Regions from separate parts of the Paenibacillus sp. 203 genome, predicted to be linked through region 2. Evidence: riboswitches for the same ligand, from Rfam matches in the RefSeq annotation. Region 2 holds a riboswitch; each other region holds the start of a gene.
What was found. Region 2 has a riboswitch for thiamine pyrophosphate ahead of WA407_RS19420 (ECF transporter S component). Riboswitches for the same ligand answer to the same signal wherever they lie in the genome.

Region 1 (3,836 bases), on a different contig from region 2:
CGGATGTCTTGGCAGATTAATTTGATTGTGAATGTTATGGTACAGCGTATCCGGTTCCAGCAGGAAGGTGCTGTCCAAAATCATTGCGTCCACATCCTTGGTTTGCAAGCCCGCCTGAAGAGCGGTTCCTGCCCCCATGGAGAAGCCCCATACGATAATCTCCGACGAGCCGCGTTGCTTCGCAAGCTGAATTGCTCCGAGGAGCTGTTGGGATTCTGCTTTGCCTCCGGTTGCGACTGCTTTGCTGTTTTGTGACGCAAATCCATAATCGAACATGACCACATTAAAGTTCAAACTGTGGGCATAATGCGCCAGATCATACATGGGAATCCAGCTTTCTTCGCGGTTAGCCCCATAACCATGGCTGAAAATAATCGTTTTCCGCGATTGATCCGCCGGGATATACCAGCCTTGTACCATGCGGCTACCATCCTTGGCAGGGAAGCTGACTTCCTCATAAGGCATGCTTTTGGCCTGCATCGGATTAGAGTACAGTGGTGCAACGGTGGGATTCGTAAGTACCCATGCGATGTAAGCATGCAAGGCAATAAAACAAAACAACAGAAAAAAGACGACCGACAGCAGCAGAGCTATCACAACGTGCTTGAACCGCAGCAGACGGGGATTAAAGAGTGGGGTGGACGGCTCCTGAACAGCGGTCTGTAGCTGAGCGTTGCGCTGGGATGTCGAAATCATGTAAGAGCCTCCTTATATAAAATTGATCTTCGTTTCATAGAATATAGGTATAATTCCACTTGAAAATAGTAGTGTAGATCCGTATAGATACCTATTATCGTATGATGGGGATTATCCAAAGTCAACGCCTGAACCGGAAAAGTAAAAATGATGCAAAGAATTGTCGATGTTTGTTCTCGTTCTGTAATATGGTTGTCACAAAAACATCGGTTTACAGTAGCCGCGACTATTCTATATAATTTATGTAACCATGTTTCATAGTGTGAAACGAATATGGATACAAGAGGAGCGGTTCACGATGGAAGACCGTAAATTAACCGTTCGCGCTGTAGAGCGTGCACTTGATATACTGCTGTGTTTTACCGCAAATTCGGATCTTGGCCTGACGGAGATTGCCTCCAAAATTGGTCTACATAAAAGCACGGTTCATCGGCTGCTGACTACGTTGGAGGATCGGGGCTTTGTCGTTCGGAATGCCGAAACGGAAAAATATCGACTTGGCTTCCGCATTTGGGAGCTATCCACGCATTTGTCCCAAAGTGACGAGCCGGCGGTGCTGTTACAACCTGCAATGGAAGGACTACGTGACCGTCTGGGGGAGACGGTCAGCTTGTACTTACGGGACGGCAGTATGCGTATTCGCATACAAGCCGTGCAGAGCAATCAGGCGATCCGCAGGGTCGCGCCTGTAGGTGCGCGTATGCCGCTGGCTGTAGGGGCCTCCAGCAAGGTGCTGGCGGCCTTTATGCCGCCGCAGGAGCTGGAAGCCCTGCTAAGCGGGGATGAATGGCCGCCCTCAGTAGACCCGGAGGTCTATAAAGCCCAGCTGCAGGACATTCGCGAGAAGGGCTATGCGACCAGCTATGAAGAACGGGAGCCAGGGGCTGCTGCTGTGGCAGCGCCAATTGTGAACCGGAAGGGACAGGTCACTGCGGCTTTATCTGTATCCGGCCCGGTCAGTCGACTTGCACCCGAGACGCTACATGACTTTGCTCCGATTTTGATCGAAGCGGCGAAGGAAATGGGGCTTATGCTTCCGTAACAAGAATGAACACAGTTGAAGCAAGCAGAGTGATTTGATAGGGAGTGTCTTCTTGGTAAAAGGGTACCTAGAAGGGTTGCCAAAGCCATAAATTTGAAGTAGTCTGGTAAGGAAGGCGGATGTCTGTTATATCCGCCTCATGTGAATAGAAGTATCACAGTTACTGGGGGAGCCTGTAATGCCGGGCTGAGATGGAATCGTGCAAGATTCCGGACCCTTTGCACCTGATCTGGATCATACCAGCGTAGGGAAGTAATCGGCCATTGAAATGTATACGCGGCTGCTGTCTTCAGTGGCGCATTGGAATGGATATTCCATATGCGCACTGTCTGGACAGCTGCCTCGTTAGATTAGCCGGTTCCCTGGGGAACCGGCTTTTTTGCATAGATCAGCGCCACCCTGGGAATGGTTCCGGATCGGTGTGTCATTTCATCGAAACGGGAGGAATGGACAATGAAACCGACAGAAGCAGAAGGAACAAAAGGAACAGAATTGAAATCAGCAGAAGTAAGATTGGTAGGAACAAAAGAAGTTGAGGTAGAGAAGACAAACGGGGAGCAAGCCAGTGGGGTAACGCCCTTTCCAGGAAGCCGTAAGGTATATATTCAAGGCTCGCGGCCGGACATTGCCGTGCCAGAGCGCGAAATTGCTCTTCATCCTACACATACGCCGCAGGGCACGGAGCATCATGAGCCATTGCGTGTATATGATACAAGCGGTCCCATGACCGACAAAGCCTATCAGGTCGATATCCGTCAGGGCCTGCCTCCATTACGGCGAGCTTGGGCACTGGAACGGGGCGATGTGGAGGCTTACGAGGGACGCGCCGTCAAGCCGGAGGATAATGGACTGAAACCTGGCTCCAAACGGGAGACAGTGGAATTTCCCGGCGTGACCAATCGTCCGCTTCGTGCTTCGCAAGGGCGTACAGTGACGCAAATGCATTATGCGCGGCAAGGGATCATTACGCCCGAAATGGAATTTGCGGCGATCCGCGAAGGGGTCGAGCCTGAGTTTGTACGGCAGGAATTGGCGGCTGGACGAGCCATTTTGCCTTCGAATATCAATCACCCGGAAAGTGAGCCAATGGTCATTGGGCGTCATTTTCACGTGAAGATCAATGCGAACATTGGTAATTCTGCGGTTACCTCCTCCATCGAGGAGGAAGTGGAGAAAATGACTTGGGCGGTGCGTTGGGGCTCGGATACGGTTATGGACCTGTCCACAGGCCGTAATATCCATACAACACGTGAATGGATCATTCGGAATTCTCCTGTACCGATTGGGACTGTGCCGCTGTATCAGGCACTTGAAAAGGTGAACGGTGAAGCAGAAGCGCTGACGTGGGAGTTGTATCGCGATACGCTGATTGAGCAGGCGGAGCAGGGAGTGGACTATTTTACAATTCATGCGGGTGTATTGCTGCGGTATATTCCGATGACGGCGAATAGAATGACGGGAATTGTATCCCGAGGCGGGTCAATCATGGCAGCCTGGTGCCTTGCGCACCATCAGGAGAATTTTTTGTATACACATTTTGAAGAAATTTGCGAAATTATGAAAGCCTATGATGTGGCCTTTTCTCTCGGAGATGGTCTACGTCCAGGTAGTATCTATGATGCGAATGATGAAGCACAGTTTGCAGAGCTGGAAACGTTGGGCGAGCTAACGCAAATCGCATGGAAGCATGATGTTCAGGTCATGATTGAAGGGCCGGGACATGTCCCTATGCATAAAATCAAAGAGAATGTGGATTTACAAATGGAGATTTGTAAGGAAGCTCCTTTCTATACCTTGGGACCGCTCACGACGGATATTGCCCCCGGATATGATCATATTACCTCAGCCATCGGGGCGGCGATGATCGGTTGGTTCGGGACGTCCATGCTGTGCTATGTTACGCCTAAGGAGCATTTGGGTCTGCCCAATAAGGATGATGTCCGCGAGGGTGTCATTACCTACAAAATTGCGGCACATGCTGCCGATCTGGCGAAGGGGCATCCACGAGCGCAGCAGCGGGATGATGCTTTGTCCAAGGCGCGCTTTGAGTTCCGCTGGCGGGATCAGTTCAATCTGTCGCTTGATCCCGAGCGTGCCT
Region 2 (3,836 bases):
AATTTTATGCTCTACGATCACCAGCGTTTGGTCTACCGAAATGTTGCGAATGGTATCCCACACCTGTGTGGTGCCTTCCTCGTCCAACAAAGCCGTCGGCTCATCCAGAAAAAGCACTTCTGGCTCCATAGCCAGCACAGACGCAATCGCCAGACGCTGCTTCATTCCCTGTGACATGTTGCCAATGGGCATGTGTATATCATCCGTTGATAGACCAACCTGTATCAGCAGCTCGCGAATACGGGATTGCATCTGTTCCCGGGGAACCTGATTATTTTCCAACACAAAAGCCAGTTCCTCGTCTGCATATGACATACAGAACTGCGTATCAGGATCTTGAAATACAATACCTGAGACACTTGGGATTACAGCAGCATCGCATTTCATAGGCACTTCTATCGTGCGTGGAATCAGACCGCTTAACACTTGGAGCAGCGTTGATTTACCGCATCCACTCGGTCCCAGTAGCAGCAGCTTTTCCCCCTTGTGGACAGACAAAGACATATTGTGAAAAAGCAGCTCTTGCTCACCGGGAAATTTCAACCGTAGACGGGTGATCGAAGCCACCACATCTTCGGTTGCCCGGCTCATCAATCCAGCCCCTTATAATCTTGTTCCGTTGCAGGTCTCAAACTTCGTGTAACTCCGGTTACCTCCAATGCCTTAGCCAGATAGAACGCGAATACCCCGGCAATCACAATACTGCCAATCATCCGAAAGCCAATATACAAAACATAGTTCCAGGTCGATAGCTGATCGATATACCCGTAACTGAAGTCTAAAATCAGAGAAGTGACAGCCGCCCCAGCCGCAGCTAGCGAAGCAACCCATAGGTTTGCGTTCCGATACAGAAAAGCCGCAAAAAATAGCTCCGCTCCCAAGCCTTGCAGCAGGCCATAGTATAAGGTGGACATGCCCCATTCGCTTCCCAAAAAAGCGCTGACCGTTGCCGCTGCCACCTCTGCCAAAATCGCAACACCCGGCTTGCGAATGATGAGATAAGCAAACGTGCCTGCCATAAACCACATGCCATACATCAATTGCTCGGCGTGTAGACCAAATGGTTTCATCAAATCATAAGCAGGTCCCCATATTTTGTAGACCAACCCGAACACAACAGATATCACAATCGTGACCAAAATATCAGTCAGCTTCAACCCTTTGGACGCTCTTACAGCAGTATTCATTATTGCGTGCTCCCCTTTTTCCTTATAATTGGCCTCTTGGCCATAAAAAAAGCTTGTCTGGAGCTGAATCTCCAGGCAAGCTTTATGCGCAGTAAAAGGTGAAGCACCATACAAAACATCATTCGTCGATATGCCTTATATAACCAGTAGTCTAAGCTACTACACTGATACCAAGCCAAAGTCAGGGTCAAGGTAAAATGCTAGGACATACATTGAATCTATCGACAACCGCAAAACAAGCGGCATTCCTGTATAGTGTTCTTGGTTTCTCTACGCTGGCATTACCCAGATCAGATTTCACGGTCAGTGGCAAGGGCCACCCTCTCAGCCTGACTTTCTCAAGCTCCCGACAATGCTTTTTTAATTCACTATAATATATACCACATCTATGGCTTTGACAATCCTATAAACCGAAGAAACGTTTGGCTGTCTCCGTCGTCGCGATTTCGATCTCCATCATGCTTCGACCTGTACATTCGGCAACCGTAGCAGCAATATGAGCGAGATACACGGACTCATTACGCCCTTCTTTGGGCTTCACGGGCAAATTACGCGGGGTCAAAAATGGAGCATCCGTTTCAATCATCAGACGGTCCAAGGGAATATCTCTGACCAGTTCACGCAGATGTTTGCCACGCCGTTCGTCGCAAATCCAGCCGGTGATCCCGATATACAGTCCCATTTCTACATACGTATGCAATTCCTGTTCAGTGCCAGTAAAACAATGCACTACCGCTTTATCGACAAGCCCTTGATACTCCCGAAGCATAGCGACAAAGTCCTCATGTGCATCTCGTTCATGCAGAAATAACGGCATATTCAGCTCACCCGCCAGTTGGATTTGCTCCCCAAACCATCGACGCTGCACATCACGTGGTGAAAAATCACGGTTATAGTCCAATCCGCATTCCCCTATGGATACGACCTGCGGCTGACCCGCCAGCTGGCAGAGCTGCTGAATCGTGTCTGCGCTGCAGTCTTTGGCATCATGGGGATGCACGCCAGCTGTGGCATACAGCTTGCCCGGATAACGTGCTGCATACTGAGAAGCCTCCCGACTGCTGCGGACACTGGTCCCGGTAATAATCAGCGGTGAAATCCCTACAGCCGCGGCTCTCTCTACCACCTGTTCCCGATCTGCATGAAACGAACGGTGCATCAAGTTCACACCAATATCAATTAACGGTGTACCCCTTTCCATCTCAATCCCTCCTTCGCAAACTACAATCTCGGATCAATCGGCTCCGATTCCAGCGATAGCGCGGCAAGGACGCATTCATGAATACGATCTACCGTATCCTTGCGGACAAAACGTTCCACGCCTTCCACACCAAGCGCTCCTTCCATCAGGGCATGACGCTCCTTTTTGTTCGTTCGACGCTGCTTCAGACGTTTTAAATTCTCAGGGGCAAGATAATCCATACCGTAAATGATGTGCAAGTACTTCCGGCCTCTCACCTTGATTGCAGGTTGAATCATCTTGTCCCGATTTTTCATCAAAAAGCGTTCCGGCTTGATCACAATCCCCTCATGACCATCCTCTGTCATCTCGTTCCACCAGCGAATGACCTCTTCCTCGCTTGCTTCGTCCGTAATAACGCGATACTCTGTCTCCATAAACAGGGAAGACAGCCCAGCCAGCTCCCGGTTTTGCTCCATATGCCAAATATGAGAATGGTCGAAAAAAGTCTTTCCGCTGTGTGCCAGCGTATGGAACGGTGCGATACGAATTTCATCTAGACCGTCCACATCCCAGCAATATTTTTGAAAAGCCTCTTGAAACGTTACAGCATTCGCGTACTTCTGTTCCATTTCCTCCAACCAGTCTCCAACCTCTCGACCTGCAACCTTCGCCTGCTTCAGCTTGTCTACCAGCTTACTGCGATCCAGCAGAGCTGCTTCCCCCACATGGGCATACTGTGCAGCAATCAGTTCCCGAGCCTTGAGATTCCACGGTACAATTTCCGCATCCAGCAACACAAAATCCGTCTGGTTCCGTTCAAAATATCCAGCCGTCTGTAGATCCACATTCAGCTTTTCCAGCACTTGCTTCCCAAGGCTTTGTTCAAAGAAAGCTCTCCCGCTCCGACTGTAAATCGTGCCCAATGTCGGGTAGCCTACATATTGAACAGCAGCCTGTTCGTTTTTGAATAATAGCAAAATAGCCCGGCTACCCATATGTTTTTTCTCGGCAACCATCGTTTGTACTCCTTGTCCACGATAATAAGCTAGCGCCTCACGGGGATGCTCCAGATATCCTGCCTCTGCAGACACCGCTGGAGCAGGACTCATCGTCGGTGGAATATACACCAGCTCCTCCATGGGTACAGTTACATGTGACACGGTATCTATAGCGGATTTGATCCATTCTCCTTGTACGCGCACTTCGCCATACGATTCCGTCAGCACACTGTAACCAGCGATGAGCTTGCGTAAATTCGGCGGGGAAAACCGTTTTCTCTGCCACCGGACAAGTGGGCTATCGGGATCATTCGCATAGTTCTCATGTGCCGGAACACTGACAAATTCCTTTTCCGGATAACGATAAGCGGTCAGCATACCGCCAAATACCACACCCTGATCAATATTCACCGTCTGATTCACAAGGGTAGGCTGCGGTCTCGGATCATGTCCCCATACTACTATTTC
Region 3 (3,836 bases), on a different contig from region 2:
CGCCGGCCTTGAATGGAGCGCCTGCCGACAATACTGGAAGTTTTTCGTATTCAGTTCCTTTAAGATGGTTTTGAACATACCATTTCTGTGCATTCGTCACGATTTGAATGGAAGGGTCGTCCTGCACTAATGCAAAATAGCTGGTAATCGGTGCAGTCGTTGTTCCGACAGGTTGACGAATATAATCCAAGGTTCCTTGATGCTCTTCCTTGATCGAATCTGTCAGTTTGTAGTCAGGAGTAAACTGCACAGCCTGGTTAGTGGTATTCACAACCGGACGTACTTCAGACTGAGAGTTTGTTACGTTCCACTCGCGGTTTTTCTTTTCCAGGCTCAGGTCAATAATACCCAGCTCCTTGCCCCATGAGGAAGCTTCCACGGCCGGTACGCCGTTAATGGTTCCTTTATCTAGATCTACACCCTTCATTTCTTTAAAATCAGGACCAGGGAAAGATTTATGAGCATGCCCAAACAGAATAGCGTTAATTCCGTCCACCTGGCTTAAATATTTAACGGCATTCTCCATCATTGGCGTTTGCGGCACATCCTCATAACCTGTGTGCGCAAGCACGACAATAATGTCAGCACCTTCCGTCTTCATTTGAGGAATAAACTTTTTCGCCGTTTCCACAATATCCTTTGTAACGACTTTATCCTTCAAATTGGCTTCATCCCACTGCATAATTTGAGGTGTGACCAAGCCGATGACACCCACTCTGAGCGTATGCTCTTCACCTTTCTCATCCGTTACCGTTTTATCAAGAATTTGATAAGGGGTAAAATAATTTTTAGTAGCTTGCCCCCCCTTATCAACATAAACATTCGCATTTACGTAAGGGAAATCGGCTCCCTTGAGCGATTTTTCCAGAAAATCGAGACCATAGTTGAATTCGTGGTTGCCCACTGTCGCCGCATCATAGCCCATCAAGTTCATCATCTTGTAGACTGGATGGACACCGCCTTCTTTTTCATAGGTTTTGTTTCTGGCCATATAATCGCCTAATGGATTGCCCTGTAACAAATCACCGTTATCGAACAGCATGCTGTTTCTTGTTTCACTACGCGCCTGTTGGATCAAACTGGCTGTGCTAATCAGGCCATATTCGTTGGTTTCTTTGTCCGAATAGTAATCGTAGTTCATCAGGGATGCATGAATATCCGTTGTTTCCATGATCCGCAAATTCACTGTAGCGCTATCGCGAGAATTGCTAGCTGCCCAGGTTGGAGCGGCTGAAAACACCAGCATGCTACAAGCTACAACGGTTGCTGTAAACCCTTTAAACCAATTTTTACGAAATAACAAAATATACCCCTCCTCATTAAGGTGTATGCCTCATATACATACTTTTGCACATATATGTAAGCCTTGAACCCACCATTTCTATTTTAATCCAACGCCAGACAAAAGAGTAGTCATTCACTTAAATTATTTATGAAAAAATAATTAATTCTCTCAAAAATAAAAAACCAGCAAACCTCCTAAAAAACTCGGAGATTCACTGGTTTATCCATTTATATTCTCATTATTTATTCCACACTTGGCGCTCCGTTTGCTGACCCACATACTCAATGCGAGTCGGATTCACGTCCAGAATGACATAATCGGGATCATCCGGTCCGGAAAACCATTCCTTCAAGGAATCGTTCCACACTTGTTTGCGTAGCCCCTCATCAGCTGTAATCTGGACAGTAGCCTCCACTTCTACGACTTCCTTTGTACCGCCAACTTCATAACCCAGCAGCAGATAAGCATTCGGATTATCCTTTAGCTCATCCACTTTATGCGTTTTGCGATCTGTCGCCAGATGAATGTTCATTCCATCGTTAAAAAGGGCCATATAGCGTACTTTCGGTTTGCCACCCTCTACCGTACCTAACGAGCAAAATTTGTTGTTATCCAAAGCCTTCACAATGGCTTGTTCTAGTTGGCTACGATCCAATGTTTCCGTTTTACCCACAGTACAACAACTCCTTTTCACGAATTAGAATTCTTTACGGCCATGCCATTGGGCACCAGCCCATCTGAACCTACCTGCGCAGCTGTTCTGAAAATAACATGACCCGATCAGATCGGATTGATGCATGCTCATTTTCAGATCAAAGCTCACAGTAAAAGTGTACCCTGTCGTTCGGCAAATGAACCGTCATCTCTTCCTCCATGCTGGACAGACCCGCATTCAAGGCATATAATCGTCGTAGTAAACCCGAATAAATGAACCCATTAAACCATACAATGCCAGGGGTGCTGGAATCGGCCGGCTGAGAGTGTGTCCCAAGACACTGACCCTTACAACCTGATCTGGGTAATGCCAGCGTAGGAATGCTTAAGCAAGATGTGCCTTTTTACATAGGACCATCCCTTACTTTGGTATATACAAGCGCAAGCGTCCCGGAAACTCGGGGCGCTTTTTTTGTTGAAGATTAAGTTGTTGGAAAGATCGCGTCCGGCAGATGTTATTTTTATGAAAATGGGGAACATAAGCTGTCTGATTGGATGGATAACGGGTAATTAAAGGAGAGAACACAACGATGAAGCGCATGAAAATATTAAGCCTGGGACTGATCAGTCTGTGGCTCATGGCCCTGACCCTGACCGCTTGCGGTGGAAGTCCCTCCACATCCCAAGAAGCGGCTCCCGCTACCAACACTCAAACGTCTACTCCGGCAAAGGAGCTCAAAGATGTTAAAGTCGTGCTCGACTGGACACCCAATACGAATCATACGGGACTCTATGTTGCCAAGGACAAAGGATTTTACGAAAAAGCAGGTCTGAATGTCCAAATTATTCAACCTGGTTCAGGCGGAGCCGATCAAATGGTTGCCTCTAATGCTGCACCTTTTGGTATCAGCTACCAAGAAGGCGTCACACAGGCTCGTACGCAAGGCGTGCCGCTTGTATCCATCGCTGCGGTGATTCAGCATAATACCTCAGGCTTCGCAGCCCCGGTAGATCGCGGAATTAAGAGCCCGAAAGATTTTGAAGGTAAAAAATACGGCGGTTGGGGCTCTCCCGTAGAAGAAGCGGTCATGAAATCCATCATGGATTCAGACAAAGGCGATGTGAGCAAAGTGAAGATCGTCAACATGGGCAATGCAGACTATTTTACAGCCGTGAAGCGGGATATCGACTTTGCCTGGATTTTCTACGCATGGACCGGAATTGAGGCCCAGCTTCGAGGTGAGCCATTGGATATGCTGTATGTAAAAGATTATTCCAAAAGCCTCGATTACTATACACCTGTAATTGTGAGCAACGAACAGACAATAAAAAATGATCCAGAACTGGTCAAAGCGTTCATGGACGCTACCGCACAAGGCTATGAATACACTATCGCCCATCCAGAAGAAGCCGCGGACATCTTAAGCAAAGCTGTACCGGAGCTGGATAAAAAACTGGTACTTGCCAGCCAAAAATGGCTAAGCCCGCGTTATCAGGACGATGCCGCGCAATGGGGTGTGCAAAAAGCGGAGGTATGGCAAAACTATTCGGACTGGATGTACGAACGCAAGCTGCTCAGCAAGCCTTTGGAAGTGGATAAAGCCTTCACAAACGACTTCTTGCCCAAGCGCTGATCATTTGTTAAAACGCTAAATAAGACTGAACTAGAGAAGTGAACGAAGTGCCACTACGCAGCCGGATGGTGCTTCCCATCGCTGTTGTACCTAGATTTCTTTTATGAATATCCAGAGGTTGAAATCTGGGTACAATGGCGAACGCTAACGCTTGTACAGCACCATTCCGCCCACTTCGTTCTTTTGCTTGTTTTGCTTTTATAAAAATGCTACAACCTAGCTTTAAAAATAAGGTGCTTTTTAAGGCGGTTGGCAGCGTAGCG
Region 4 (3,836 bases), on a different contig from region 2:
TCAGGGCTTCCGCCTCCGGGATATTCGGTGTAACGACCAGGGCCAAGGGGAGCAGGTCGTCCTTCAAAGCCTGCACCGCTTCCAGCTGCAGCAGTTCAGCGCCTCCCTTGGCAATCATCACGGGATCGACGACGACCTTTTTCCAGCCGAACTTTCGGATCTGCTCGCTCACAAGACGGATGATGCCGGCATTAAACAGCATGCCAGTCTTCAGGGCATCCACTCCAAGGTCTAATCCTACGGCTTCGATCTGTTCCGCTGTTGCTTCCTCTGGTAGCGGATATACGCCGTGGACCCCTAAGGTATTCTGTACGGTAATGGCCGTAATAGCCGACATGCCGTACACGCCAAGTTCTTGAAAGGTTTTGAGATCAGCTTGAATTCCGGCCCCGCCGCCACTGTCCGAACCAGCAATCGTCAGCGCTCTGGGTACACGAACGTCTGTCATCGCGCACCACCTGCTGCTGTTGTTCCGGCTTCATGGATCGAGACATGCCCTTCTAGTGAACCTGTGTGCAGTTTGGCCAGCTCGTCGAGAAAGGCAATCTGGAAGCTGCCGGGCCCCAGCTCTGCGGTACGTGTTGCGGCTCGAGAAGCTGCTGCACCGTAAAATGCCAAACCTGCTGTACCTGCGAGCAGCAGGTTAGGTTCAACAGCTGCAAAGGCACCTAACACAGAGGTCAGCAGACAGCCTGCTCCGGTTACCTTCGTGAGGAGCGCGTCTCCGCCGCTAATCATTCGTGCTTCGGCCCCATCGGTGATGACGTCCTCTTTTCCAGTAATGACAACCATCGTATTGAGCATTCGAGCAGCCCGAATTGCCAGATCGACATGGCCGCTGTCAGCACTGTCACCGGCATCTACGCCTTTAATGTCACGCGCTTCTCCAACAAGATGTGCGACTTCGGCTGCATTGCCCCGCACCAATGAGATTTTGACTTCACTCAGGATTCGCAGTGCCGATTCAGTTCTAAAGCTCGTTGCTCCCGCACCGACCGGATCTAGCAGCACCGGAACACCGTGTGCATTCGCCGATTGTCCAGCAATGATCATGGCATCCACCAGTTCGCGGTTCAGTGTACCGATGTTTAACACGACGGCGCCTGCTATTTTTGCCATATCTGCTACTTCCTCGGGTGCATAGGCCATCACCGGGGAGGCGCCCAATGCATACAGACCGTTGGCCGTAAAGTTGGTGACTACCACATTGGTCATATTGTGAACGAGGGGTTTGCTGTTTTGTACCTTCGTCAGGAGATCCGAATAACTTTTTTCCCATGTACTCATAATGATTATCCTCTCTATAGTTGGTGGTTCAACAGGGCATTAACCGTACTTCACGCATCGAATCGCCAGGCTGACTATTCCAAGATCGCTGCCTGCATTTGGACCGGCCATTCTTCCTGCTTATAAGCCATATCCCAGAACTTATATTCCAGCTGGCAGCTCAGTATAAAATGCTCAATCATCCGCTCCCGCTCAGCAGCCGTTGCGTCTTCCGCCCAAGCATCTACACGTTCTCGGAACTTGAGTGTTGTATCATCAAGCTGGTCTCCATAGAAGCCAATCCATTCATAGAACGGATGAGACTCATCCGGCTTTACTTCATCCAGCAGCCTGCGGCCAATCTCGGCATACGTCCACATACATGGCAGCAGCACAGCCAAGATCTCGCCCAGGCTACCCTCATGCGCAACCGTCAGCATGTGACGGATATAGTGATGAGCCGACGGAGCGAGCGGATATCCCTGCAACTCTTCATAGGTCACCCCTGCGACAGCACAGAAATTTTGATGCGGATGAACCTCGCTGTGGAGAATAAAAGAGATTTGTTCATTAAATACAGCCATATCCTCCCGATTGGTGCATTTGGAGATTGCGATGCCGTATATCCGCATGTAGGCGTTCAAATATTCAAAGTCCTGTTTTACATAGTGAATCAGCTGTCCCCTTGTCAAACTTCCTTCAGCAATACCTCTCACAAAGGGGTGCTCAAAAATCGCTTGAAAAATGCCGTCCGCCTGCCGACGGAGTTCTTGTGTAAAACTCAATTTCCCCACCTCCATCAAATTGAAGAGCAAGAAGTCCTGTAAGAATATAATTCCGGAACAACGCTAAAAAGCCGCCCCGGAAAAATGGGAGCGGCTTCAACAATAGGCCCAATACGCAAAAAAACGTTTGAAACCTTATATACGAAGGCTCCACTTTCCTACGCTAGTACGAACTAGATCAGGTTCAAAGGGTCCAAGATACGTTCTTGTCTCAGCCATAGCGGCTCCCCTAGTGGACTTCTATTCTTTTGACTATTACTGTACATACGTTCATACGCTATGTCAAACATAGTGTGCAAAATATGAAATTTCCTCTAGTTAGGTGTTTTGGGCTTAGTGAGGGTGATGAATTACATTTTCCACAGCTTTGACCTTGGCATATTCCGGTTTCCACATTGCATCTCGTATAGCTTGTTCCACATCTGAAATGTGCGCCTGAGCTACCTGATCCTGTATCGCGGCTTTTGCAACCGCAATCGCAACAGCGTACGAAACTTCGCGTAATTTTCGGATATGAGGGAGTAGTGCACCGCCAGGCGTATTCGAATCTACACCATTGGCAACAGCAACTGCTGCCGCTGTAAACATCGCAGGGGTAATCCTTTTGGCTTTAACCACAATCGCACCCAGACCCAGTCCCGGAAAAACAAAGGCATTGTTCGCCTGTCCAATCTCAAATTTCGTACCGTTATAGGTGACGGGCTCAAAAGGACTTCCGGTTGCAATCAGTGCTTTGCCATCGGTCCATCGGATCAAATCCTCGGGTACTGCTTCTGCAAGGTTTGTAGGATTGGACATGGGCATAATGATCGGGCGTTCTACATGTTTCGCCATCTCCTTGATGATCTCTTCAGAAAAGGCACCTGCTACACCGGAAGTTCCAATCAATATCGTAGGCTTCACCTGACGGATGACCTCCAGCAGTGGTATTTTGCCGTCACCCGACCGGGTCCATGAACTGACTTCATCCTTATTGCGCACATACGGTTTCTGATACTCTAATACGTCTTCCATATCTTCCATTAACAGCCCGCGATAATCAAAGGCCCAAAAGGACTTGAATGAATCTTCTGCGGAAAGGCCGTCCTCGATCATAGCACCCCGAATTTGATCAGCATTACCGATTCCTGCTGCCCCTGGGCCGAAAACAAGTATTTTTTGTTCAAGCAGCGGAGTCTTGGTGACACCCACCGCCGAAAGAATCGCAGCCAAGGTCACCGCTCCTGTACCTTGTATATCATCGTTGAAGGTGAGTATACTTTGACCGTATTTTCCTATAATATGGCGTGCATTTACGCTACCCACGTCTTCCCAATGTAAAAGCGCCTTTGGGAATTGCGCTAACGTTTTGCTGATAAAAGTATCAATAAACTGGTTATAGGCTTCTCCGCGAACCCGTTTATGGCGGTTTCCGATGTACAGTGGATCATTCAGCAGCTTTTCATTATTTGTACCTACATCCAGTACAATTGGCAGCACCCGCCCGGGATGAATGCCTGCCGCAGCCGTATACACTGCAAGTTTGCCGATAGCAATGTTAATCCCCCCAACGCCCCAGTCACCAATCCCTAAAATACTTTCGGAATCTGTCACGACGATCAGATCCACATCATGGCCGCTCAAACCAGAATTATGGAATGCTTGTCCAATACCGTTCGGGTTATCTATCGACAAATATATGCCTCCAGGGCGGTTGTACTCGTGACTATATTCTTGAATCGCGGTTCCTACGGTCGGCGTGTAGACTACGGGCAGCATTTCACTCAAATGATCGGTTAGCAGCCG

Region 1: it holds a riboswitch for thiamine pyrophosphate, as region 2 does, so the genes downstream of both, thiC (phosphomethylpyrimidine synthase ThiC) here and WA407_RS19420 (ECF transporter S component) in region 2, are expected to answer to the same signal.
Region 3: it holds a riboswitch for thiamine pyrophosphate, as region 2 does, so the genes downstream of both, WA407_RS17145 (ABC transporter substrate-binding protein) here and WA407_RS19420 (ECF transporter S component) in region 2, are expected to answer to the same signal.
Region 4: it holds a riboswitch for thiamine pyrophosphate, as region 2 does, so the genes downstream of both, tenA (thiaminase II) here and WA407_RS19420 (ECF transporter S component) in region 2, are expected to answer to the same signal.

The regions. Positions count from the first base shown of each region.
Region 1 covers NZ_JAXCHD010000017.1:42,864-46,699, reverse strand. Annotated here, with positions in the region: gene WA407_RS24675 (alpha/beta hydrolase) at 1-696, opposite strand, end outside; gene WA407_RS24670 (IclR family transcriptional regulator) at 995-1,738, shown strand; TPP riboswitch at 1,894-2,006, shown strand; gene thiC (phosphomethylpyrimidine synthase ThiC) at 2,192-3,836, shown strand, end outside.
Region 2 covers NZ_JAXCHD010000008.1:196,573-200,408, reverse strand. Annotated here, with positions in the region: gene WA407_RS19425 (ABC transporter ATP-binding protein) at 1-591, opposite strand, end outside; gene WA407_RS19420 (ECF transporter S component) at 591-1,187, opposite strand; TPP riboswitch at 1,437-1,546, opposite strand; gene WA407_RS19415 (TatD family hydrolase) at 1,591-2,388, opposite strand; gene WA407_RS19410 (polynucleotide kinase-phosphatase) at 2,409-3,836, opposite strand, start outside.
Region 3 covers NZ_JAXCHD010000007.1:59,696-63,531, reverse strand. Annotated here, with positions in the region: gene WA407_RS17155 (bifunctional 2',3'-cyclic-nucleotide 2'-phosphodiesterase/3'-nucleotidase) at 1-1,303, opposite strand, end outside; gene WA407_RS17150 (pyridoxamine 5'-phosphate oxidase family protein) at 1,524-1,958, opposite strand; TPP riboswitch at 2,229-2,338, shown strand; gene WA407_RS17145 (ABC transporter substrate-binding protein) at 2,530-3,573, shown strand.
Region 4 covers NZ_JAXCHD010000006.1:319,262-323,097, forward strand. Annotated here, with positions in the region: gene thiD (bifunctional hydroxymethylpyrimidine kinase/phosphomethylpyrimidine kinase) at 1-448, opposite strand, end outside; gene thiM (hydroxyethylthiazole kinase) at 445-1,287, opposite strand; gene tenA (thiaminase II) at 1,362-2,051, opposite strand; TPP riboswitch at 2,190-2,292, opposite strand; gene WA407_RS16495 (NAD-dependent malic enzyme) at 2,385-3,836, opposite strand, start outside.